Regions from separate parts of the Streptomyces deserti genome, predicted to be linked through region 4. Evidence: riboswitches for the same ligand, from Rfam matches in the RefSeq annotation. Region 4 holds a riboswitch; each other region holds the start of a gene.

Region 1 (5,857 bases), on a different contig from region 4:
TCGCCGCCGGCCGAGGCCTGCGAGGCGTGCGCGCCGCCGGCCGCGAGGACGGTGGCGACGAGGGTGCCGGCCCCGCCGAGGATCTCGTACAGCCCGGCGTCGGCGCCGCGCAGCGAACCGCAGTACACGGGAAGGGCGTTGGCGCCCCGCGCCTCGATCGCGTCGCACAGCGTGTCCACGAAGGCGGTGTTGCCGCTCAGTTCGTGGGCGCGGTAGAAGAGCACGCCGACGGTCGGGCGGCCGTCCTGGAGGGCACGGTCGCCGTGGACGCCGTACTCCGGCATCTTCTGCGGCGGGGCGAATCCCTCGCCCGTCAGCAGCACGGTGTCGGACAGGAACCGGGCGAGCTCGGTCAGGTTGGCGGGCCCGCCCTCGACGAGGTACTTCAGCGCCTCCGCCACCACACCGGCCGGCACGGACGACTCGGCCATCAGCTCCGCGTCCGGCACGGCCTCACCGCCGAGCAGCACGGTCGGAATGCCGGACGCCCTCAGCGCGGCCAGCCCGTCCTCCCAGGCGCGCTTGCCGCCCAGCAGCCGTACGACGGCGATGTCGGCGCCCTCGATCAGCCCGGGAAGCTCCTCGGCGACGTCCACGCGGGTCGGGTTGCCGATCCGGTAGGGCGCGCCGGAGGCCCGGGCCGCCAGCAGATCCGTGTCGGCGGTGGACAACAACAACACTGTGCTCATGCGGGCGCTCCCGGTGGAATGAAAGGCAGTCCTTGCGGCGCGCCGGACTCGATGAGCCGCCACAGCGCGTCCGTGTCCGCGTGCTGTTCGATCAGGTCGCCGAGCCGGTCGAGCTGCTCCTCGCGCAGCGCGGCGAACGACGTGTCGGGCGCCGGCACGAAGCGGCGGCCCGCGGCGGCCGCGACCTCGCGCAGGAAGGCCCGCCGGAACCCGTCCGACTCCAGCGAGCCGTGCCAGTGCGTGCCCCAGGTCTGGCCCACCCGGCACCCGTCGAGGAAGGGTTCCCCGCCGCTGATCTCGGCGACCCCGTGATGGATCTCGTACCCCTCGACCCGCTCGCCGAGGGCTTCCCCCGTCGGACGTGTCAGGGTCTTCTCGCGCGCGAACCGCACCCGCACGGGCAGGATCCCGAGCCCGTCGACGTGCCCCCGGCGGCTCTCGACCTCGTCCTCGATGTGCTCGCCGAGGACCTGGAAGCCGCCGCAGACGCCAAGCACGGGCCGTTGTTCGGCGGCCCTTCGGACCAGGGCCTCCGCGAGCCCCCGCTCCCGCAGCCACTCCAGCGCGCGGACGGTCCCCCGGGTACCGGGGATCACCACGAGGTCGGCGTCGGCCAGCTCCTCCGGCCGGTCCACGAACCGCACCACGACCCCCGGCTCGGCGGCGAGCGCGTCCACGTCCGTGAAGTTGGACATGAGGGGGATCGCGCACACCGCCACCCGCAGCACGTCCTCCCCGACGGGCGGCGCGACGACGGACTCGCGCACGGCCCCCCGCAAGGACACCGCCATCCCGTCCTCCTCGTCGATGCCGAGGCCGTGCCGGAAGGGCAGCACCCCGTACGTACGCCGCCCGGTGAGGTCGTGCAGCATGTCGAGCCCGGGCTCCAGGAGGCTGACGTCTCCGCGGAACTTGTTGACGAGGAACCCGGCGACGAACTCCTGGTCCTCGCGTGAGAGCAGGGCGACGGTCCCGAAGAAGGAGGCGAAGACGCCGCCCCGGTCGATGTCCCCGACGACGAGCACGGGAAGCCGCGCGTGGCGCGCGATCCCCATGTTCACGATGTCGGTCCGCCGCAGATTGATCTCGGCGGGACTCCCGGCCCCCTCACAGATCACCGCGTCATACGTGCCCCGCAACTGCTCCAGGCAGTCCAGCACGGTCCCGAGCAGCGCCTGCTGCCGCCCTCCGTGATACCCACGCGCGCTCAACTCGCCCACCGGCTTGCCCAGCAGCACGACCTGACTGCTCTGCTCGCCACCCGGCTTGAGCAGCACGGGATTCATCAACGCGGTCGGCTCTGTACGACAGGCCTGCGCCTGCATGGCCTGCGCCCGCCCGATCTCGGCGCCCTCACGGGTCACAAAGGAATTGAGCGACATGTTCTGCGCCTTGAACGGCGCGACCTTGACGCCTTGCCGCACCAACCAGCGGCAGATCCCGGCGGTGACGACGCTCTTGCCCGCGTCGGAGGTGGTGCCTGCGACGAGAAGACCACCGTTCACGACGTACGCCCTTTCCCGAGAAGCCGCCCTGCCGCACACACGCCGAGCGCGAGCCAGCTCACCCGCCGGGAGAGCCGTACGGCCCGCTCGATGTCGGACGCGCACACGGCCCGCCCGTCCCCGTTGAGCACGGGCCGGTGCTCGACGCGCCCGCCGTAGGACAGCGTCCCGCCGAGCCGCACCCCGAGCGCACCCGCGAAAGACGCCTCCACGGGCCCCGCGTTGGGACTCGGATGCTTCGAGGCGTCGGCACGCCAGGCCCGCACGGCGCCCCGCGGATCCGGCCCCGTCACCGCCGCGAGGACAGCGGTGAGGCGCGCCCCCGGCCACCCCGCGAGGTCGTCGAGCCGCGCGGAGGCCCACCCGTAGCGCCGGTACCGGGGCGACCTGTGCCCCACCATGGCGTCGAGGGTGTTCACGGCCCGGAACCCGACCAGCCCGGGCACACCCCCGACGGCCCCCCACACGAGCGCCCCCACCACCGCGTCGGAGGTGTTCTCGGCGACGGACTCGACCACGGCCCGCGCGATCCCGTCGGCGTCGAGCGCCTGCGGATCCCGCCCGCACAGATGCGGCAGACGGGCACGGGCGGCCTCGACGTCTCCGGCGTCCAGGGCACTGCCGATGGCCCGGGCCTCACGGACCAGGGAGGTCCCCCCGACGACGGCCCAGGTGGCGACACCGGTCAGCGCGACGGAGGCGGCCGGGGAGCGGCGTACGGCACGCGCGGCCAGCCCTCCTAGGGCGGCGGCCCCGCCGACGCACACGGCGGTGTGCAGCGCACCCCACCCGCGGTGGTCCCGCCACAACACCCGTTCCACGGCACCGGCGGCCCGCCCGAACACGGCGACCGGATGCCCGCGGCGCGGATCACCGAGGAGCAGGTCACCGAGGAGACCGGCGGCGGCGCCGTACGCGAAGACGCGCTCGGCACCCATGGGCTCAGCCCGCGTAAGGGTGGGGCAGGGCTCGGAAGGGGCGACTCAAACGGCAGGCGCGCATGGCGATATGTCCTCACTCAGGGTGTCCACGCCCTGGTTCGACGAGACCGGCGGTGAGAGTTCCTGGCTCCCGGGGCTGTGCACCCCGGTGACAGTGGCGGGACCGCGCCGGACTTCCACCGGCTTCCTCTCCTGCCGCCGTACTGGCTCCGGCAGTCCACCATGGCCCGCGAACAGCCGTCAACTTGCCGTTGACCTGCGGCGGGGGAGTGTGCTCAGGCCCACACCCCCGAATGCGCTCCCTCTCGGGCCGCTCGCGCCCGGCGCGTTTCACTCACACGAGGTGACTACGCGGCATCGCCTTGCGGCCACGGTCCGTGACGCCTGCAACCGCGATGCTGCCCCCACCCGTACGGGACGTATGGGAATCCCACCTACGGCAGACAAAGACCCGCCCTGCCCGGACCACCGATGAGGCGGTTCCCGGGCAGGGCGGGCGGTAGAGCTCGTTGGCCTCAGGCCACGATCAGATAGATCCCGTATCCCACGGCCGCAGCACACGCCGCGAAGCACGCGTACGCCCCGGCGACCGCGAGCGACGCGCCCCCGCCCTGCGCCACAGCCCGCTCCCGCCGCGACAGCCCCGTGATGCCGAGGGTGAACAGGCCCACCAGGGCCACGGTGACCACGAGGCTGACACCGAAGACGGAGCCGAGGGCCGCCCAGTCGATCTTCATGCTGATACTTCTCTTTCTTCGGATCCGGCCGGGTGCGGCGGGCTCAGACGGTGGTCGTGGCCGACGAGGCCTTCGAGTCGGTGGACGAGGACTGGCCCGGGATCGTGGCCGTGAGGTCCTCGGTCACCGCGCCCGCCACCGGAGGCGGCGCCACCGCGGCCATCGCCGCGGTCACCACACCGGTCGGCTCCTCGTCGACATCGCTGGCGTCGTCGACGTCGTTGACGTTCGTGTGGTCGACGACCTCCCGGCGGGAGATCTTCCAGATCGCCGCGCTGGAGGCGACCAGGAAGACGGCCACCACGCCCGTGCCCCACGCGCCGAAGCCGGTCACGTACTCCGCCAGCGCACCGACCAGGCCGGCGGCCGGCAGGGTCAGGCCCCAGGCGACGAACATCCGCGTGGCGGTCGACCAGCGGACGACCCCGTGCTTGCGGCCCAGGCCCGCGCCCATCACCGCGCCGGAGACGGAGTGCGTGGTGGAGAGGGAGAAACCGAGGTGGGAGGAGGCCAGGATGACCGTCGCGGCGCTGGTCTGGGCGGCGAAGCCCTGCTGGGGCTGGAGGTCGGTCAGGCCCTTGCCCATGGTGCGGATGATGCGCCAGCCGCCGAGGTACGTGCCCAGCGCGATGGCGATGCCCGCGGAGAGGATGACCCACTGGGGCGGGTCGGAGTCGGGGGCGACGGCGCCGCCGGCGACCAGGGCCAGGGTGATGACGCCCATGGTCTTCTGCGCGTCGTTGGTGCCGTGGGCCAGCGAGACCAGGCCCGCGGAGGCGATCTGGCCGGCGCGGTAGCCCTTCTCGGACGCCTTGCCGTCGGCCTTCCTGCCGAGCGAGTACGTCAGCCGGGTCGCCAGCATCGCGGCCATGCCCGCGACGAGCGGGGCGGCGATCGCCGGGATCAGCACCTTGGTGACCAGCACGTCACCGTGGACCGCTCCGACGCCCGCCGAGGCGATCGTGGCGCCGATCAGACCGCCCATGAGGGCGTGCGAGGAACTGGACGGAAGCCCGACCAGCCAGGTCAGCAGGTTCCAGAGGATCGCGCCGACCAGGGCGGCGAAGATGACCTCGGGACGGATGCCGGTCTCGTCGACGAGACCCTTGGAGATGGTGTTGGCGACCTCCACGGACAGGAAGGCGCCGACCAGGTTGAGGACGGCGGACATGGCCACCGCGACCTTGGGCCTCATGGCGCCCGTGGAAATGGTCGTGGCCATCGCGTTCGCGGTGTCGTGGAAACCGTTCGTGAAATCGAACGCGAGTGCGGTTACCACCACAATCGCGAGGATCAGCGAGAAGCTTTCCATTTACCCAGGCAATCGTTCGAGGTCATTGGCTGGATGAACGTAGGTAACCAGGGTGAACGGAAGATGAACTGGGAGAGGCTTCCGAGTGTCTGCAAGAGGGGTCGTCGTTCCGTCGCGGACCGGCGGCCCCGGCGCCGCAACGGCTACGCGGCCTTGGCGAACTTCTTCAGCCGATCGAGGGACCCGTAAAAGAGATTTTGGTCACCCGGAAGGGTGTCGCTGCCGCCGTAATGCCAGATGGTCCAGGCCGGCCACCCGGCAGGCAGCGCTCCCGGACGGCGGCCGGTGAGCCGCTCGGCCGGTCGACGTTCTTCTGGTGGGACGAGACGTCGTGTGCCTTCGGTCTGGGTGCCGCCGCGGCCGGCACCTCGGTGAGCGTGGTTCCCCCGACGGCGAGCGCCGCCGTGCCCGCCGCGAGAACGCGGCTGCGGCGACGGGACGGCGTGTGGTCACGGGCCATGTATCCCCCGGAATGGCGACGTGCACGACAAATCTCCCAGAGAGGACTGGGGGATCGTTCAATGCCCGACGATCCGGCCAAGTAGGATCAGAGGGTGAAGTATGGCGATATGGGCCCTTTCGGAGGCTCAGCTTCCGGCCTGAAGTGCCCCGGCCCGGCGGCGCGTTGACGCCTTGCCTGGCAGGATCGCCGCATGGCTGAGCAGCGGGGCGG
Region 2 (5,857 bases), on a different contig from region 4:
CACGTCGTCGAGGTCGCCGCTGTTGAACAGTTGGACGCAGCAGAGCTTCATCAGCACGGTGTCGCCCTCGCCCTGGGCGTCGCTCACGCGCCGTGTGCTCTCTGAGGAGTGCACGGATCTCGTCGAGGTCCGCGCCGACGGGGCGAAGCCCGTAGCGGCGCAAGCTTTCCTGTTCATCCATCGCTGGTCTGCTTGATCGTCCGGCCCGGCCCGTGGCCTATCGGCCCTGCCCATCGCGTTCGGTCGGACGACGGCCCCCTGCCGGTCACAGTATGCACACCGAGGGCCGGCCCATGTGGGTCGCGGCGGCCACCGGCGCAGGTGACCGATGGCCCACGCCACCCGACATCGCCCAATCAAGTTGAGTAGCCAAAATCCAAGGAGATCAGCCTCGATCGTTCATGAGTCCTCGTCGGTTTGCTGACGGGGGCTTCCCCAGCGCAGGCCCATCACGCGAACCATCCCACCGAGCCTGCCACCGACCGCGAGCCACCGCAGGTTTGGGCACGCCCAGCACTCGATAATCCTTCGTCACACCGAGACGTCAGCGGCGCACCCGCGGCATCCCCAACCCGATCCACGAGATGATCTCGCGCTGGATCTCGTTGTTGCCGCCGCCGAAGGTGAAGATGACCGCCGAGCGGTAACCGCGCTCCAGTTCGCCGTGCAGGACCGCCCCGGCCGAGCCCTCCTTGAGCGCGCCCGGGGCGGCGACGATCTCCATGAGCCAGGCGTAGGCGTCGCGCCGGGCCTCCGAGCCGTACACCTTGACGGCGGAGGCGTCCTGCGGGGTGAGGGTGCCGTCCTGGACGGCGGCGACCATCCGCCAGTTGAGGAGTTTCAGTGCGTCGAGCCGGGCGTGGGTCTGGGCGAGGCGGCGGCGTACCCAGGGCAGGTCGGCGACGCGGCGGCCGTCGGCGAGCTTGGTCTCCATGGCCCAGCGCTGCACGTCGTGCAGGGCGCGGATCGCCATGGTGCCGTGGGCAGCGAGGGTGACGCGTTCGTGGTTGAGCTGGTTGGTGATCAGCCGCCAGCCCTGGTTCTCGGCGCCGACCCGGTGGGTGACGGGGACGCGGACGTTCTCGTAGTAACTGGCCGTGGTGTCGTGTCCGGCGAGGGTGCGGATGACGGTGCACGAGTAGCCGGGGTCCGTGGTCGGCACCAGCAGCAGGGTGATGCCCTTGTGCGGCGGGGCGTCCGGATCCGTACGCACGGCCAGCCACACCCAGTCGGCGGTGTCGCCGTTGGTGGTCCAGATCTTCTGGCCGTTGACGACATACGTGTCACCGTCCCGCACCGCGCGCGTCCGCAGGGACGCCAAGTCCGTGCCCGCGTCGGGCTCGCTGTAGCCGATGGCGAAGTCGATCTCTCCGGAGAGGATCCTCGGCAGGAAGTACGCCCTCTGCTCCTCGGTGCCGTACCGCATGATCGTCGGGCCGACGGTGTTGAGCGCCATCAGCGGCAGCGGTACGCCGGCCTGGGCGGCCTCGTCGAAGAAGATGAACTGTTCCATCGCGGTCAGGCCGCGTCCGCCGTACTCCTTCGGCCAGCCCACGCCGAGCCAGCCGTCCGCGCCGAGCCGCCGGATGGTCTCGCGGTAGAACCGCTTCTGGGCGGCCGGGTCAAAGTGCCGGGCGGAGGCGCCGGTCGGGACCAACTCGGTGAAGTAGGCGCGCAGTTCGGTCCGCAGCCGCTGCTGCTCGGGCGTGTAGTCGAGATGCACGGCGCCTCCAGGCTCCCAAGGCCGGTCCTGACGGCGCACACCGTAGAACGTGTTTCAGAAATTGGGAATGGCGCGGCAGGGGAAAGCACCTACGGGTCGCGGCGACAGGGAACAGGGCCCCCGGGATGCCGGGGGCCCTGTCGGTGGGATGTCGGGCGGGGTGAACAGGTCAGTGCGGCACGGGAGTCGGCCGCGCGGCGGTGGGCTGGTGCGTGGTGGGCCGGGGGGCGAGCACCCGTTCCGCCAGGGCCCCGAAGATCAGCCCGAAGGCGGTCCACAGGGTCACCTGGACGGTCAGCGCCGCCAGGCGGAACTGCCACAGCAGGGTGGCGGGGAACTCCTTGGGGACGTTGTCGTAGGAGGGCAGGAAGGCGTACGCGAGACCGACGACGAGGACGAAGAACGCCCCGGCGGCGCTCGTGGCGTTCCAGTTGCCCAGGCGCGGCGCGAGGCGCTTGCCCAGGATCACGGTGGCCACGGCCAGCAGCACGCTCAGCACCACCATCAGGGAGTACAGGGCGGTGCGCTGGTCGAGGGTGTCGGGGTCGCCGACGGCCGGCGGGTTGGCCGGGTACTTCAGGAACGGCACGACGTACACGGTGAGCAGGCCGGCCACCGCGAGGAGCAGCGCGCTCGCGCGCGGCCCGAAGCGGCCGATCCGGCCGAGCGCGACGCAGTACGCGAGGGCGGCGATGCCGCCGAAGGCGACGCCGTAGACGAGGACACCGGTGGACAGGCCCGCGGTGGACTGCATCGTGCGGCTGACGATCTCCTCCCCGCCGTGCTCGTGGGCGTGCGCCTCCTCGAAGGCGATCGCCGCGTCGACGCGGGGTTCGCCGAGGAAGTAGGCGACGACGAGGGCGAGCAGCCCGGCGGCGAGACCCGCGAGCATGCCGCGCACCAGAAGGGTGCGGACGGTTGTCGAGTTCATGAGCTCGTACGTTCCTCCCCCGCCGTCAGTGGCAGGGGAAGCCGAGCAGGTGGCGGGCGTCGTGCACCCACTCGTGCACGTCCTCCCCGGCCAGCACGGATGTGGCGCCCTGCTCGGCGCCGACGAAGTAGAGCAGGACCAGCATCAGGATGCCGAAGAAGACCGCCCAGGGGGCGATCGCGCCGAGCGGCAGCTTGGCGGGGGCGGTAGTGGTGGCGGGGGTGGTGGCCGGTTGGGCGGCGGACTGCGCCATGGCAGAACCTCCTGGGAAACTCGCGTCCCGAATCGGTGGTGCACGAACGACGGCAGGGGGTCTGACTCACCGGGCCCGCACTCGCGTGCGTGCCCGGCATACAGTGGCGCGACCGTGCCGGAGTCCCACCGGCTTCCGCCGTGCCGTCGTGAATGTCGACGAGACCGTACCGCGTCGTGCGGATCCGGCCAAGGGCGCGCGGAAGGCCGCGAGCGCCCCTCGGAGTGGGATACATGCCGTCAAGTGGCGGACGAGTAAAGGATGTTGAGCGCAGGAGTGGACGGATGACCAGCCGAGTGATGTTGATCTCACCCGCGATCACCGCGGCCCTGCGGGAGGCCCGCTTCGACGACGGCTGTCCCCTCGACGCGTCCGGGCTGCGACACGCCCGTACGGCCGCCGGCTCGCTTCCGGCGGCCCGGCAGGCCTGGGCCTCCCCCACCGTGCGCTGCCGGGAGACGGCCGACGCCCTCGGCCTCGACGCCGTCGCCGTCCCGGAGCTGGCGGGACTGGATGCCGGACGGTGGCGGGGGGCGACCCTGGCGGAGGTGGGCGCGCGCGAGCCGGAGGCCCTCGCCCGGTGGCTGACGGACCCCGGCGCGGCACCGCACGGCGGAGAGTCGGTACGCGCACTCTGCGACCGGGTCGCGGCCTGGCTGGAGACAGCCGCCGCGGTGGCGGGCCGGACCGTGGCCGTGGTCGAGCCGGAGGTCGTACGGGCCGTGGTGGTACAGGTGCTCGGGGCCCCGGAGACCGCGTTCTGGCGCACGGACGTCCCACCGCTGACGGCGGTGGAGGTCAGCGGCCGGTCGGGCCGCTGGAACGTACGGTTGGGGCAGCCGCTCGAGGTGTAGCACAACGGCCCATCGCCGTACGCGCCCCCCGCGAGGCTCGGCAAGCGCCACGAACCGAGCACCGGATCCGACGCCGCCCGCTCATCGGCCGAAGGCCGCCAGTGATCGGCGCGGCGGCGTACGCCGGGCAGCCGGCCGACCACCACCCCGTCGGCCGCCCTCGCCCCCGCCCCCGCTCGCCGCAGGCGTCAGTCGTTCACGCCTCCCACGGTGTGCACCCGCACCGCCGGTCGCGGAGCACGCCGCTCGTCAGTTCAAGGTCGCGAGGAAGTCCGTGCAAGCCCGGGCGCACGCCCGGCACGCACTCGCCGTCTCCTCCGCGCCCGGGTGCGCGTCGAAGACGTGCGCGCTCTCCAGGCACACCGTCCTGCACCACTCCACCTGCATGCGGATGGCGCTCTCGTCCACCTGGTTCTGTTCGGACAGCACACGGCAGGTCGCGTCGCACACCTCCGCGCACATGATGCCCTTGCGTCGTACGAGTTCCTGGTTCTCGGTTCCGTCGGGATCCACGAGGCTCGCGCGCAGCGCACACGCCCGCGCGCACTCCGTGCACGCCTGAGCGCAGGCGAAGCGGTCCTCCAGGAACCGGAACAGCTCCTGCTGCGATGTCGTCGAAGTCACACCGCGCGGGTAGCCCCCGTCCATGCCGTCAAACCCCGTGCTCGCAAGGGTTCCGCCCGGTTTTTCCGGGCCCCCTGCCGGGCACTCGTCCGGCCCCGGAAGCGACGACGGACGGAGGTGGGTGAGATGCCCGGACGACAGGAGCTTCCGTCGACCCTGGAGCGCTCCTCGAAGGACGCCCAGCGCACCTGGATCAAGGCGCACGACTCGGCCGTGGAGCAGTACGGCGAGGGCGAGCGCGCGCATCGCGTGGCCTACGGCGCGCTGAAGCACATGTACGAGAAGGTCGGCGACCACTGGGAGCGCAAGGAGGGCGGCCGCAAGGGCCCCTCGGACCCCCGGTCGGCGCGGCCCCGCCAGCAGGGCGGCCGCAGCGGCGAGGGCGTGGACGAGCACGCCTCCAAGGAACACCTGTACGACGTCGCGAAGCGGCTCGGTGTCGAGGGCCGGTCGCGGATGTCGAAGGGGGAGCTGCTCGACGCGATCCGCAAGGCGAACCGTTCGCGGACCCGGGCCGCGCGGGAGAGGTGAGCGGTTCATGGAGAGGACCAGGGGTACTCGCGTGCCATGAACATCGCATGGATGGAGCTGGCCGCGGGCCGGGGCGCCCTCGGCATCGGGCTGATCGTGGCGGGTGTGGTGGTCGTCGCCCTGCTGCTGGGTGCCTTCGTGCTGGGCAGTCGCGTCAAGCGCAGGGAACCTCCCACGCCGCGCCCCGAGGAGCAGCCCCGCGTGCCGGACGAGGGCCCGGTCCGCGAGGTGATGGAGAACCGTGAGCCCGACGAGGTACCGAGAAGCGAGAACCGTCTGACGCCGCACGAGCTGAAGGCGCACGGCAACATGGGCGACCGGACGAGTCCGTCCGGGAAGCGGCCCCGCTGGAACGAGGGCAGCAGCGGCTCGTTCGGCAGCGGCGGCCCGGGCGGCCGCTGACCCGCGGCACCCGCGCCCGTGCCGGACGGCAGCTCGGCGACGCCGCGCCGCACGGCACCCGGCACCCGGCACGCCGGGTCGTACATCACGTCGTACACAGGGAAGTGAGAACCATGGCCGACCCCGCCCGCAACACCCTGCCGCTGCCGGACTACGACCATCTGCCGCTCGGCGGTCTCGAGAGCCGTGTGCGGTCGCTGTCCGCGGACGAGGTGGAGGAACTGCTGGCGTACGAGCGGTCGCACGCCGATCGCCTGCCGGTGACCGAGCTGCTGGGGAGCCGGCTGGAGCAGTTGCGCGCGGGCGCGCAGCCGACGTCCGGCGACCCGGGAGCGGTGCGCCCCGAGCAGGGCGAGGGTCACTCGGGCTCCCCGGTGTCGCCCGCGACCTCGCCCGAGCCGTTCAGCCCGCCGCCGCACGGCACCCCCGACCAGCGCGGCAAGCCGAAGGGTGATCGCACGTAGCGTCGCCGGCACCGGCGTACGGACATCCGTGCGCCGGTGCCGCTGACGCCGCGCTGTTGAGGAAGCCGCGCTGTC
Region 3 (5,857 bases), on a different contig from region 4:
GCAGGAGGCCGACCCGCGGCAGGGCTTCCGCTGCTGCTGACGACCGATATACGGACGAGGGGTTCCGTTTTCGCCATGTCCTGACCTAGATTTCCTGCGCATTGCACAGGTGATCAGTGAGGGGACGGAGCCACCCGATGTCGCAAGCCCCAGAAGTCAGCAGCGGGCCGGTGGTGACGCCTGTGCGCGTCGTCATCGCCTTCTGCCTCATAGCGCCTTTCGTGGCCATGCTGTGGGTCGGTTCCTACGCCAAGACCGACCCGGTCTTCATCGGCATCCCGTTCTTCTACTGGTACCAGATGGCCTGGGTGCTGATCTCCACGGTGCTGACCGGCATCGCGTACAAGCTCTGGCAGCGTGACCAGCGCGCCCGCTCGTCCGCCAAGGGGGGTGCGGCCAAGTGAAGGACGGCGTGAACGGCGTGGCACTCGCCGTCTTCATCTTCTTCTTCCTGCTCGTCACCGTCATGGGCTTCCTGGCCGCCCGCTGGCGCAAGGCCGAGAACGAGCACAGCCTCGACGAATGGGGCCTGGGCGGGCGGTCGTTCGGCACCTGGATCACCTGGTTCCTGCTCGGCGGCGACCTCTACACGGCGTACACCTTCGTCGCCGTACCGGCGGCGATCTACGCGGCGGGCGCGGCCGGCTTCTTCGCGGTGCCGTACACGATCCTGGTGTACCCGCTGATCTTCACCTTCCTTCCCCGCCTGTGGTCGGTCTCCCACAAGCACGGCTACGTGACGACGTCCGACTTCGTGCGCGGCCGGTTCGGCTCGAAGGGCCTGTCGCTGGCGGTGGCGCTCACCGGCATCCTCGCGACCATGCCGTACATCGCGCTCCAACTCGTCGGCATCCAGGCCGTGCTGGACGTGATGGGCATCGGCGGCGGCGAGAACACCCACTGGTTCATCAAGGACCTGCCGCTGCTGATCGCCTTCGGTGTGCTCGCGGCGTACACGTACTCGTCGGGTCTGCGGGCCCCGGCGCTCATCGCCTTCGTCAAGGACACCCTCATCTACATCGTCATCGCGGTGGCGATCATCTACATCCCGATCAAGCTGGGCGGCTTCGACGACATCTTCAAGGCGGCGGGCGAGGCGTTCGGCCAAACCAACCCGGCGACGGGCGCGCCACGCGGTGCGCTGGTCCCGGCGGAGGCGGGCCAGTGGACGTACGCCACGCTGGCGTTGGGCTCGGCGCTCGCGCTGTTCATGTACCCGCACTCGATCACGGCGACCCTGTCCTCGCGCAGCCGTGACGTGATCCGCCGCAACACCACGATCCTGCCGCTGTACTCGCTGATGCTGGGCCTGCTGGCGCTGCTCGGCTTCATGGCGATCGCGGCCGGGGTCAAGGTCACCAACGCGCAGCTGGCGATCCCGCAGCTGTTCGAGACGATGTTCCCGGACTGGTTCGCGGGCGTGGCCTTCGCGGCGATCGGCATCGGCGCGCTGGTGCCCGCGGCGATCATGTCGATCGCGGCGGCGAACCTGTTCACCCGCAACATCTACAAGGACTTCATCAAGCCGGACGCGACGCCGGAGCAGGAGACCAAGGTCTCCAAGCTGGTGTCGCTGCTGGTGAAGGTGGGCGCGCTGGCCTTCGTCCTGACGATGGACAAGACGGTCGCCATCAACTTCCAGCTGCTCGGCGGCATCTGGATCCTGCAGACCTTCCCGGCCCTGGTCGGCGGCCTGTTCACCCGCTGGTTCCACCGCTGGGCACTGCTCGCCGGCTGGGCGGTCGGCATGATCTACGGCACGGTCGCCGCGTACGGGGTCGCCTCGCCGACGCAGAAGCACTTCGGCGGCTCGGCGAAGGAGATCCCGGGCATCGGCGAGATCGGGTACATCGGCCTCACGGCGTTCGTGCTGAACGTCGTCGTGACCGTGGTCCTGACCTTCGTCCTGAAGGCGCTGAAGGCTCCGGAGGGCGTCGACGAGACGAAGCCGGAGGACTACACGGCCGACGCGGGCGACCCGGGCGTGCAGGTGGAGCTGCCGCCGGCCACGGCCGGATCGGCGCACTAGGCCCCGTCGTCAAACGCCGCGGAGCAGGCGGGAGTTTGACGACAGGGCCTGGGGGTCCTGCGTCGACGGGCCGCCGGAGAGATCCGGCGGCCCGTTGTCGTACCCGTCCGGCACACTCGGCCTCATGGACATCGTGATCAGGCAGGCGACCCCTGACGAGTACGACACCCTCGGCGAGATCACCGCCCAGGCCTACCTCCAGGACGGCCTCCTCGACTTCGGCGAGAGCGACGAGTACCTCGGCGAACTCAAGGACGTGGCCAAGCGGGCGGCCGCCGCGGACGTGCTGGTCGCTGTCGGTAGCGGGCAGTTGCTGGGCGGCGTGACCTTCGTACCTAGCGGCGGCCCCATGGCCGACATAGCCCGGCCCGGTGAGGCCGAGATCCGCATGCTCGCCGTCGCCCGCGCCGCCCGCGGCCGGGGCACCGGCGAGGCCCTGGTCCGCGCCTGCATCGACCGGGCCCGCGCCACGCCCGGCTGTGTCCGCATCGTGCTGTCGACCCAGCGCACCATGCGCTCCGCCCACCGCATCTACGCACGCCTGGGCTTCACCCGCACCCCCGAGCGCGACTGGAACCCGATCCCGCACCTGGACGACATCACGCTCCTCACCTACGAGTTGCCCCTCTGAAACCAGCACGACACAACATCTGGGGGTGCCACCGGAACCCGGCACAAGATGTATGCTCATGCTCGCTGTCGCCGCAGGGGAATCCGGTGCGAATCCGGAACTGTCCCGCAACGGTGTACTTGCGTGTATCTGCACGCTTGTTCAGTCCGAGGACCTGCCGACAGCGCGCCCGGCCGCCCGGTCCGGGTGCCCCTGACGTCCGGGCCTCGTGGAATGGGCCGGTGGACGCGACGCCGCGTGCGCTCGTGTGCCGCCCCCTGCCCTCGGCGAGGCCCCCGTGCCCGAGCGAGGGAGAGCCCCACGTGACCATCGCGCCAGCCGAACCGGCTTCAGCAGCCGCCGCAGCGGACCACGACGGTCCCGGTGCCGCGCTGCTGCGGACCCTGACCGAGCTGACCGCCGACCTCCCCGACGCCGACCCCGGCCGGGTCGCCGCCGCCGCGCTGCGCGGCCGGTCGGCGCAGGCGGACGAGACGGAGTTGCGCGAGCTGGCCACGGAGGCGGCGGCCGGCCTGATCTCCGAGGACCCCGCCTACTCGAAGCTGGCCGCCCGGCTGCTGACGATCTCCATCCGCGCCGAGGCCGCCTCGCAGGGCGTCACGTCCTTCACCGAGTCCGTCGCCGTCGGGCACCGCGAGGGACTCATCGCCGACCGGACCGCCGAGTTCGTGCGCCTGCACGCCGAGCGCCTGGACGCGCTGATCGACACCCGGGCCGACGACCGCTTCGGCTACTTCGGCCTGCGCACCCTGCACAGCCGTTACCTGCTCCGGCACCCGATCACCCGCAAGGCCGTCGAGACGCCCCAGCACTTCCTGCTGCGCGTCGCCGCCGGCCTGGCGGAGGACGACACCCACCGGTCCGTCGACGAAGTCGCCGCGCTCTACCGGCTGATGAGCCGCCTCGACTACCTCCCCTCCTCCCCCACCCTGTTCAACTCCGGCACCCGGCACCCCCAGATGTCGTCCTGCTACCTCCTCGACTCCCCCAAGGACGAGCTGGACTCCATCTACGACCGTTACCACCAGGTCGCCCGCCTCTCGAAGCACGCCGGCGGCATCGGCATCGCCTACTCCCGCATCCGCTCCCGCGGTTCGCTCATCCGCGGCACCAACGGGCACTCCAACGGCATCGTCCCGTTCCTGAAGACCCTCGACGCCTCGGTCGCCGCCGTGAACCAGGGCGGCCGGCGCAAGGGCGCGGCCGCGGTCTACCTGGAGACCTGGCACTCCGACATCGAGGAGTTCCTGGAGCTGCGCGACAACACCGGTGAGGACGCCCGGCGGACCCACAACCTGAACCTCGCGCACTGGGTGCCGGACGAGTTCATGCGCCGGGTCAACGCCGACGAGCAGTGGTCGCTGTTCTCGCCGTCGGACGTGCCCGAGCTGGTCGACCTGTGGGGCGAGGAGTTCGACGCGGCATATCGCAAGGCCGAAGCGGCAGGGCTCGCCAAGAAGACCCTCCCGGCCCGCGAGCTGTACGGCCGCATGATGCGCACCCTCGCGCAGACCGGCAACGGCTGGATGACCTTCAAGGACGCCGCCAACCGCTCCGCCAACCAGACCGCCGAACCCGGCCACGTCGTCCACTCCTCCAACCTCTGCACGGAGATCCTGGAGGTCACCAGCGACGGGGAGACGGCGGTCTGCAACCTGGGGTCGGTCAACCTCGCCGCCTTTGTCGACCCGGCCTCTCAGGACATCGACTGGGAGCGGCTCGACGAGACCGTCCGCACGGCCGTCACCTTCCTCGACCGCGTCGTCGACATCAACTTCTACCCGACCGAGCAGGCGGGCCGCTCCAACGCCAAGTGGCGCCCGGTGGGCCTGGGCGTGATGGGCCTGCAGGACGTCTTCTTCAAGCTGCGTCTGCCCTTCGACTCCCCCGAGGCCAAGCAGCTGTCCACGCGCATCGCCGAGCGCATCATGCTCGCCGCGTACGAGGCCTCCGCCGACCTGGCCGAGCGCAACGGCCCGCTGCCGGCCTGGGAGAAGACCCGTACGGCCCGGGGCATCCTGCACCCCGACCACTACGACGTCGAGCCGGCCTGGCCGGAGCGCTGGGCGGCCCTGCGCGAACGCATCGCGGCCGTCGGCATGCGCAACTCCCTGCTCCTCGCGATCGCGCCGACCGCCACCATCGCCTCCATCGCGGGCGTGTACGAGTGCATCGAGCCGCAGGTGTCCAACCTGTTCAAGCGCGAGACGCTGTCCGGCGAGTTCCTCCAGGTCAACTCCTACCTGGTGCAGGACCTGAAGGACCTCGGCGTCTGGGACGCCCGCACCCGCGAGGCGCTGCGCGAGGCGAACGGCTCGGTGCAGGACTTCACCTGGATCCCGGAGGACGTACGACGGCTCTACCGCACGGCGTGGGAGATCCCGCAGCGCGGCCTGATCGACATGGCCGCCGCCCGTACGCCGTTCCTGGACCAGTCCCAGTCCCTGAACCTGTTCATGGAGACGCCGACCATCGGCAAGCTCTCCTCGATGTACGCCTACGCCTGGAAGTCCGGGCTGAAGACGACGTACTACCTGCGCTCGCGCCCGGCGACGAGGATCGCCCGCGCGGCCCAGGCGCAAGCCACCGTCCCCGTTCAGCAGCCGGCTCCCGACGAAGCCGTCGCCTGCTCCCTGGAGAACCCCGAGTCCTGCGAGGCCTGCCAGTGATGACCGCCCGAACCCAGAACCTCCTCGACCCCGGCTTCGAGCTGACTCTGCGCCCCATGCGCTACCCCGACTTCTACGAGCGCTACCGGGACGCCATCAAGAACACCTGGACCGTGGAGGAGGTCGACCTCCACTCGGACGTCGCCGACCTGGCGAAGCTGACCCCGGGTGAGCAGCACCTGATCGGCCGTCTGGTGGCGTTCTTCGCGACGGGCGACTCGATCGTGGCGAACAACCTCGTGCTGACCCTGTACAAGCACATCAACTCCCCCGAGGCGCGCCTGTACCTGAGCAGGCAGCTGTTCGAGGAGGCCGTCCACGTCCAGTTCTATCTGACGCTCCTGGACACCTACCTGCCCGACCCGGACGACCGGGCGGCGGCCTTCGCGGCCGTCGAGAACATCCCCTCCATCCGCGAGAAGGCCGAGTTCTGCTTCAGGTGGATGGACTCGGTGGAGGAGATCGACCGGCTTCAGACCAAGGCCGACCGCCGCCGGTTCCTGCTCAACCTGATCTGCTTCGCCGCGT
Region 4 (5,857 bases):
GGGGCGTCCCGCAGCCCGCGCGGGGCGAGCGGGCGCTCGTGGTCGGCCACGCCCTCCGGCCAGGCGGACTTGGCGTGCCGCAGCACGACCAGGCGGCGCAGCGGGCCCGCTCCCGCCCGCTCGATCACGCCCGGGCTCCCAGGTCGCGGGTGAGGTCGAGGCCGAGGAGCCGGTCGGCGTAGGCGTACGTCTCGAAGCGGGCGCCGTCCGGCAGGTCCGGCTCGGTCTCCACCCGGCCCAGGACGCGCAGCACTCCGGGTGCGTCCAGGTCGTTCTCCCAGGCGGTGCGGAGCTGTCCGCGCACCTCCTCGGGGACCGGCCGCGAGGGTTGGTGCGCCCAGGCCGCTACCGCGCGGCGCCAGCGGACCAGGGTGGCGTCGGCGTCCCCCAGGGCGGCCGCGTCGAGCCGCACCGGTGTGTCCCGGCGCCGGGAGAGCAGGGCCAGGCGCAGGGCGGTCGGGTCGACACCGTCGGGCACACCCGGCGGGCCCGGTGCCGCCGGGTCGACGGGCGCGACCGCGATCCGGACACCGTCGGGCTGCGCACCGCCCTCGGCCACGACGTGGAGGACCTGTGCCCCGCCCGGCCCGGCGCTGACGTCCCGGCTGTCCTGGAAGGGCCGGATGCCCAGGGCCGCGGCGTTCGCCCGCAGCTCGGCCTCCTCCCGCTCACCGGTCAGCAGGGCCCACACCGGTGTGCCGCCGAGTTCCAGGGCCCGCACGAGCAGGTCGGCGACGAGCAGCACACGCAGGTTCGTGGTGTCGAAGCCCGGCGTGTGCACCTCGACGCGGGTCAGGCCCCGGCGGGCGGGGGCGGCGTCGACGAGCTCGCCGGTTCGGGCGTCGGTGATGCGCAGCACGAGGTGAGCGTAGGCGGGTGGGTGGGCCCACGCGGGCATGTCGGGTGTTTTGCGGCCGCCGTGGCGGGTGCCGGCCGTGAACGGGCGTGCGGCGACGCTATGCCCCGGGGTCCGCCACGGTTCCCAGGAACCGCACGTGCGGCCGCCCCTCCGCCCCCTCCCGGGTGACGGCCGCCCGCACCCCGTACACCTCGGCGATGAGCCGCTCAGTGAGGACGTCGCCCGGAGTGCCGCCCGCCACGACACGTCCCTCGTGCAGCACGACGAGCTGGTCGCAGTACATCGCGGCGAGGTTGAGGTCGTGCAGGGCGACGACGGTGGTGACGGGGAGCCCGGTGACCAGGGTCAGCAGGTCGAGCTGGTGGTGGATGTCGAGGTGGTTGGTGGGTTCATCCAGGAGGAGCTCGCGGGGTTCCTGGGCGAGCGCGCGGGCGATCTGCACCCGCTGGCGTTCACCGCCCGACAGGGTGTCCCAGGGCTGGTCGGCGCGGTCGGCGAGTCCGGTGCGCTCCAGGGCGTCGCGTACGGCCCGCTCGTCGCGCGCCGAGGCGGGCGTCCAGGCGCGGCGGTGCGGGACGCGGCCCAGGCGCACGACGTCCAGGACCGTCAACTCGACCTGGGCGTCGACCTGTTGCTCGACCACGGCCAGGCGGCGGGCGACGGCGCGGCGGGGCACATCCGCCAGCGGGGTGCCGTCGAGCGTGACGACGCCGGCCGTCGGCGCGAGCAGCCCGGCCAGCAGCCGCAGGAGCGTGGACTTGCCGGAGCCGTTGGGTCCGAGGAGCCCGACGGTGGAGCCCGGGCCGGGCGCGAGGGACACACCGTCGAGGATGAGGCGGCCGTCGGCGCGGCGGCCGACCCGGTCGGCGCGGAGCCCGGCAGGTGACGCCTCGGCCTCCACCGGGAGGACGTCGGTCATCGCAGCCTCTCCGTCCGGCGCACGGCACGGATTGCGGCCGGCCATACGCCGGTCATCGCACCCTCCGCGTCCGATACAGCACCAGCACGAACGCCGGCACCCCGATGAGCGACGTCACGACCCCCACCGGCACCTCCTGCGGATCGAGGACGGTGCGGGCCAGGGTGTCCACCCACACCAGGAACACAGCACCCGCCAGCGCGGCGACCGGCAGCAGCCGGACGTGACCGGGCCCGACCAGGGCACGGGCGGCGTGCGGCAGGACGAGCCCGACGAACCCGATCGCCCCGGCCGAGCTGACCAGCGCGGCCGTGAGCAGGGCCGTGGCGCACAGCAGCACCAGCCGGGTACGGGCGACGGACACTCCCAGGGCGGCCGCCGCCTCCTGGCCGAAGGCGAAGGCGTCGAGGGTGCGGGCGTACGACAGGCACACCACCAGCGCCACGGCCAGCACGCCCAGGCACAGCCACACGTCCGTCCAGCCGGCGCCGCCGAGCGAGCCGAGCAGCCAGAACAGCACGCCCCGGGTGGTCTCGGCGTCGGCGGCGGTCATCACGACGAAGGAGGTGAGCGCGGAGAACAGCTGCATGGCGGCGACACCCGCCAGCACCACCCGGTCGGTGGTGCCGCCGAGGGTGTGGCTGAGCAGCAGGACCAGCGCGAAGGAGACCAGCGCGCCCAGGAACGCCCCCGCGGGCACCGAGACGGCCCCGCCGCCCACGCCCAGCACGACCACGACGACCGCACCCGTCGACGCGCCCGACGACACACCCAGCACGAACGGGTCGGCGAGCGGGTTGCGCAGCAGCGACTGCAGCACCACGCCGCACACGGCGAGCCCGGCCCCGCACACGGCCGCGAGGAGGGTGCGCGGCAGCCGCAGCTGCCATACGATGCCGTCCCTGATCGGCGTCAACTCCGAAGCGCCCAGGCCGAGATGGGCGACGACGGTCGACCACACCTCCCCGACCCCGATGTCCGCCGGACCGATGGTGATGGCGACGGCGAGGGAGGTGGCCAGGAGCAGAGCCCCGGCCGCACCGAGCGCCACCCCGCGCACGGTCACTTCACGAGCCCGAACTCACGTAGTCCCGCGGCCACGTGCTCCACGCCCTGGACCGTGCGGATCGTCGGGTTCATGGCCTGCCCGCTCAGCAGCACGTACCGCTTGTGCCGGACGGCGTCCATGTTCCTCGTCACGGGGTCGGACTCCAGGAAGGCGATCTTCTTCGCCGCCGACTCGGCGGTCTGCGACTTGCGGGTCAGGTCACCGATCACGAGCACGTCGGGGTTGCGGTCGGCGACCGTCTCCCAGTTGATCTGCGGCCATTCCTCGCGGGTGTCGTCGAAGACGTTCTTCGCGCCCAGGGCGCGGGTGATGACGCCGGGCGCCCCGCAGCAGCCGGCCATGTAGGGCGACTCGGAGTTGGCGAACCAGTACAGGAGGGTCACGTCCGAGGCGTCGATGCCCGCCGTGGCCTTCGCCATGCGCCGCTCCAGGGAGGCGACGAGCTTCTCGCCGCGCTCCTCCACCCCGAACACGGCGGCGAGGTCGCGGACTTCGCCGTACACGGTGTCGATGTCCAGGGCTTCGTCACGCGCCCCGTCGCCGTCACCGGTGTTGTCCTTGCCCGCGCAGTCGGACGGCGAGACGTACGTCGGCACGCCCAGCTTCTCGAACTGCTCCCGCGTGGCCACACCGCCCTTGCCCAGGGTGGAGACGAACGACGCGGCGACGAAGTCGGGGTCGGCGTCCAGGACCCGTTCGAAGGAGGGGTTGTCGTCGGCGAGGCGCGGCACGCGCGCGTTCGCCTTCTGAAGTCCCTTCAGCACGGGGTCGGTCCAGGTGGCCGTCCCCGCCAGGCGGTCGGCGAGGCCGAGGGAGAGCAGGATCTCGGTGGTGCCCTGGTTGAGGGAGACGGCGCGTTCCGGGGGCGCGTCGACGCGTACGGTGCGGCCGCAGTTGTCGAGGGTGACGGCGGCCTTCGTACCGGCGGCGGTGGTGTCGCCGCAGCCGGTCAGGAGCAGGGAGCCGGCCGCGAGCAGGGCGGCGGCGCGGGCGGGTCGCGCGAGGGGCACGGAATCGTCCTAGGTCGTCGAGGGCTCGAACGCGGAGCCCGGTCGTACGGTGCTCCCCCGCCGTGCGTCGGCCGCGGGGGCTGCCAGCAGGTCTTCGGACTCGGGTTCCTCCGGAGGGGGCGCCTTCCCGGAGGACTGTCGTCCTCCAGTGGCCGAGGCCCCGCCCGTCCCCCTCACCGCTGCGCGTCAGTTCCGGATTCACACCGGATTCCCTGACCCACGTACATGGGTTCGACTGGCCTCGGCAAGCTATCACGGCGGGCGCGGGGAATCACCGGGCCCCGTGCGTCGTTGTCCGGACGACAGCTCTTCCCCATGTCCCATCCCGAGGAGGCCGACGGTGTACGGCGACGAGGCAACGGTCCGCAAGATCCTCACCGGGCTCGGCGACACCTGGGCCGTGGTGGGCCTGTCGTCGAACCAGCGGCGCGCGGCGTACGGCGTCGCCGATGTGCTGCAGCGCTACGGCAAGCGCATCGTGCCCGTGCACCCCAGGGCGGAGACGGTGCACGGCGAGCGGGGATACGCCTCGCTCGCGGACATTCCCTTCGAGGTGGACGTGGTCGACGTGTTCGTGAACAGCGACCTGGCCGGGAAGGTCGCGGACGAGGCGGTCGCGAAGGGCGCCAAGGCGGTGTGGTTCCAGCTCGGTGTCATCGACGAGGCCGCGTACGAACGGACGCGCGCGGCAGGACTGGAGATGGTGATGGACCGCTGCCCGGCGATCGAGATCCCGCGGCTGGGCTGAGGCCTGGGACTTAACGACTCCCTCATTGCCGTGTACAGGAATCCTGAAGCCCTTTCCAGGAAATCCCCGCATCCGGTCAAATGCACGGCAACGGCCTTCTGCCTGCCGGCAATTCATTCCTAATCTGACGGCCTCTTGCTCACTGAACGCTTTTGTTCATTTCATGAGGGGCCCCTGTGGAAATGGTAAGCGTCGACCAGGCAGTGGCGGGGGCGAAAGGGAGGCCGGGCGGGCTGCGACGGGACGTCGGGCTGATCGGGCTCATGTGGGCCTCGGTCGGTTCCATCATCGGGTCGGGCTGGTTGTACGGCGCCGAGAAGGCGGTCGTGGCGGCCGGTCCGGCGGCGATCCTGTCGTGGGTGATCGGCGCGGTGGCGATCGTGCTGCTGGCGCTGGTGCACGCGGAACTCGGCGGCATGTTCCCGGTCGCGGGCGGCACGGCCCGCTATCCGCACTACGCGTTCGGCGGCCTGGCCGGCATGTCCTTCGGCTGGTTCTCCTGGCTGCAGGCGGCGACCGTGGCGCCGATCGAGGTCGAGGCGATGATCGGCTACGCCGGGCACTGGCACTGGGCGCAGGGCTTCCAGCACGCCGAGGACGGCACGCTGACGATGAGCGGGTTCGTCGTGGCCGTCGTCCTGATGGCCGTGTTCGTCGTGATCAACTTCCTCGGCGTGCGGGTGCTGGCGCACACCAACAGCGCGGCCACCTGGTGGAAGGTGGCCGTGCCCCTCGCGGCGATCTTCATCATCGCGGCGGGCAACTTCCACCCGGGCAACTTCACCGAGCACGGATTCGCTCCGTTCGGCGCCAAGGGCGTGCTGACCGCCATCAGTTCCAGCGGCATCATCTTCGCCCTGCTGGGCTTCGAGCAGGCCATCCAGCTGGCGGGCGAGAGCCGCGACCCGAGGCGGGACCTGCCGCGCGCGACCCTCGGCTCGGTCGCCATCGGCGCGGTCGTCTACGTCCTGCTCCAGATCGTGTTCATCGCCGCGCTCCCGCTGAGCTCCTTCGCGCACGGCTGGGCGAAGCTGGAGTACCCCGGGAGCAGCGGTCCCTGGGCGGGCCTGGCGACGCTGCTCGGCCTCGGCTGGCTGGGCGTGGTGCTGTACCTGGACGCGGTGGTCTCCCCCGGCGGCACCGGCCTGATCTACACCACCGCCACCTCCCGCGTCTCCTACGGCCTGGCCAGGAACGGCTACGCGCCGAAGGTCTTCACCCGCACCGACGCGCGCGGAGTGCCCTGGTTCGG

Evidence for each region. Region 4 has a riboswitch for cobalamin ahead of ACYVMZ_RS08335 (ABC transporter substrate-binding protein). Riboswitches for the same ligand answer to the same signal wherever they lie in the genome.
Region 1: linked by a shared signal. The riboswitch ahead of ACYVMZ_RS30780 (cobalamin biosynthesis protein) and the one ahead of ACYVMZ_RS08335 (ABC transporter substrate-binding protein) in region 4 are both predicted to bind cobalamin.
Region 2: linked by a shared signal. The riboswitch ahead of ACYVMZ_RS28400 (CbtB domain-containing protein) and the one ahead of ACYVMZ_RS08335 (ABC transporter substrate-binding protein) in region 4 are both predicted to bind cobalamin.
Region 3: linked by a shared signal. The riboswitch ahead of ACYVMZ_RS12695 (ribonucleoside-diphosphate reductase subunit alpha) and the one ahead of ACYVMZ_RS08335 (ABC transporter substrate-binding protein) in region 4 are both predicted to bind cobalamin.

The regions. Positions count from the first base shown of each region.
Region 1 is NZ_BAAGRZ010000026.1:60,630-66,486, reverse strand. It holds gene cobN (cobaltochelatase subunit CobN) at 1-689, opposite strand, end outside; gene ACYVMZ_RS30785 (cobyric acid synthase) at 686-2,194, opposite strand; gene ACYVMZ_RS30780 (cobalamin biosynthesis protein) at 2,191-3,132, opposite strand; cobalamin riboswitch at 3,234-3,372, opposite strand; gene ACYVMZ_RS30775 (hypothetical protein) at 3,651-3,872, opposite strand; gene ACYVMZ_RS30770 (inorganic phosphate transporter) at 3,916-5,184, opposite strand; gene ACYVMZ_RS30765 (class II aldolase/adducin family protein) at 5,838-5,857, shown strand, end outside.
Region 2 is NZ_BAAGRZ010000022.1:25,793-31,649, forward strand. It holds gene ACYVMZ_RS28385 (hypothetical protein) at 1-87, opposite strand, end outside; gene ACYVMZ_RS28390 (acyl-CoA dehydrogenase family protein) at 545-1,723, opposite strand; gene ACYVMZ_RS28395 (CbtA family protein) at 1,893-2,654, opposite strand; gene ACYVMZ_RS28400 (CbtB domain-containing protein) at 2,680-2,907, opposite strand; cobalamin riboswitch at 2,942-3,091, opposite strand; gene ACYVMZ_RS28405 (histidine phosphatase family protein) at 3,192-3,761, shown strand; gene ACYVMZ_RS28410 (ferredoxin) at 4,011-4,409, opposite strand; gene ACYVMZ_RS28415 (ChaB family protein) at 4,512-4,916, shown strand; gene ACYVMZ_RS28420 (DUF6479 family protein) at 4,953-5,318, shown strand; gene ACYVMZ_RS28425 (hypothetical protein) at 5,432-5,782, shown strand.
Region 3 is NZ_BAAGRZ010000005.1:137,992-143,848, reverse strand. It holds gene ACYVMZ_RS12715 (YbdD/YjiX family protein) at 1-40, shown strand, start outside; gene ACYVMZ_RS12710 (DUF3311 domain-containing protein) at 138-404, shown strand; gene mctP (monocarboxylate uptake permease MctP) at 401-2,029, shown strand; gene ACYVMZ_RS12700 (GNAT family N-acetyltransferase) at 2,154-2,660, shown strand; cobalamin riboswitch at 2,713-2,836, shown strand; gene ACYVMZ_RS12695 (ribonucleoside-diphosphate reductase subunit alpha) at 2,963-5,329, shown strand; gene ACYVMZ_RS12690 (ribonucleotide-diphosphate reductase subunit beta) at 5,329-5,857, shown strand, end outside.
Region 4 is NZ_BAAGRZ010000003.1:19,199-25,055, reverse strand. It holds gene ACYVMZ_RS08355 (SixA phosphatase family protein) at 1-128, opposite strand, end outside; gene ACYVMZ_RS08350 (hypothetical protein) at 125-898, opposite strand; gene ACYVMZ_RS08345 (ABC transporter ATP-binding protein) at 957-1,778, opposite strand; gene ACYVMZ_RS08340 (FecCD family ABC transporter permease) at 1,831-2,844, opposite strand; gene ACYVMZ_RS08335 (ABC transporter substrate-binding protein) at 2,841-3,857, opposite strand; cobalamin riboswitch at 3,926-4,112, opposite strand; gene ACYVMZ_RS08330 (CoA-binding protein) at 4,198-4,605, shown strand; gene ACYVMZ_RS08325 (APC family permease) at 4,788-5,857, shown strand, end outside.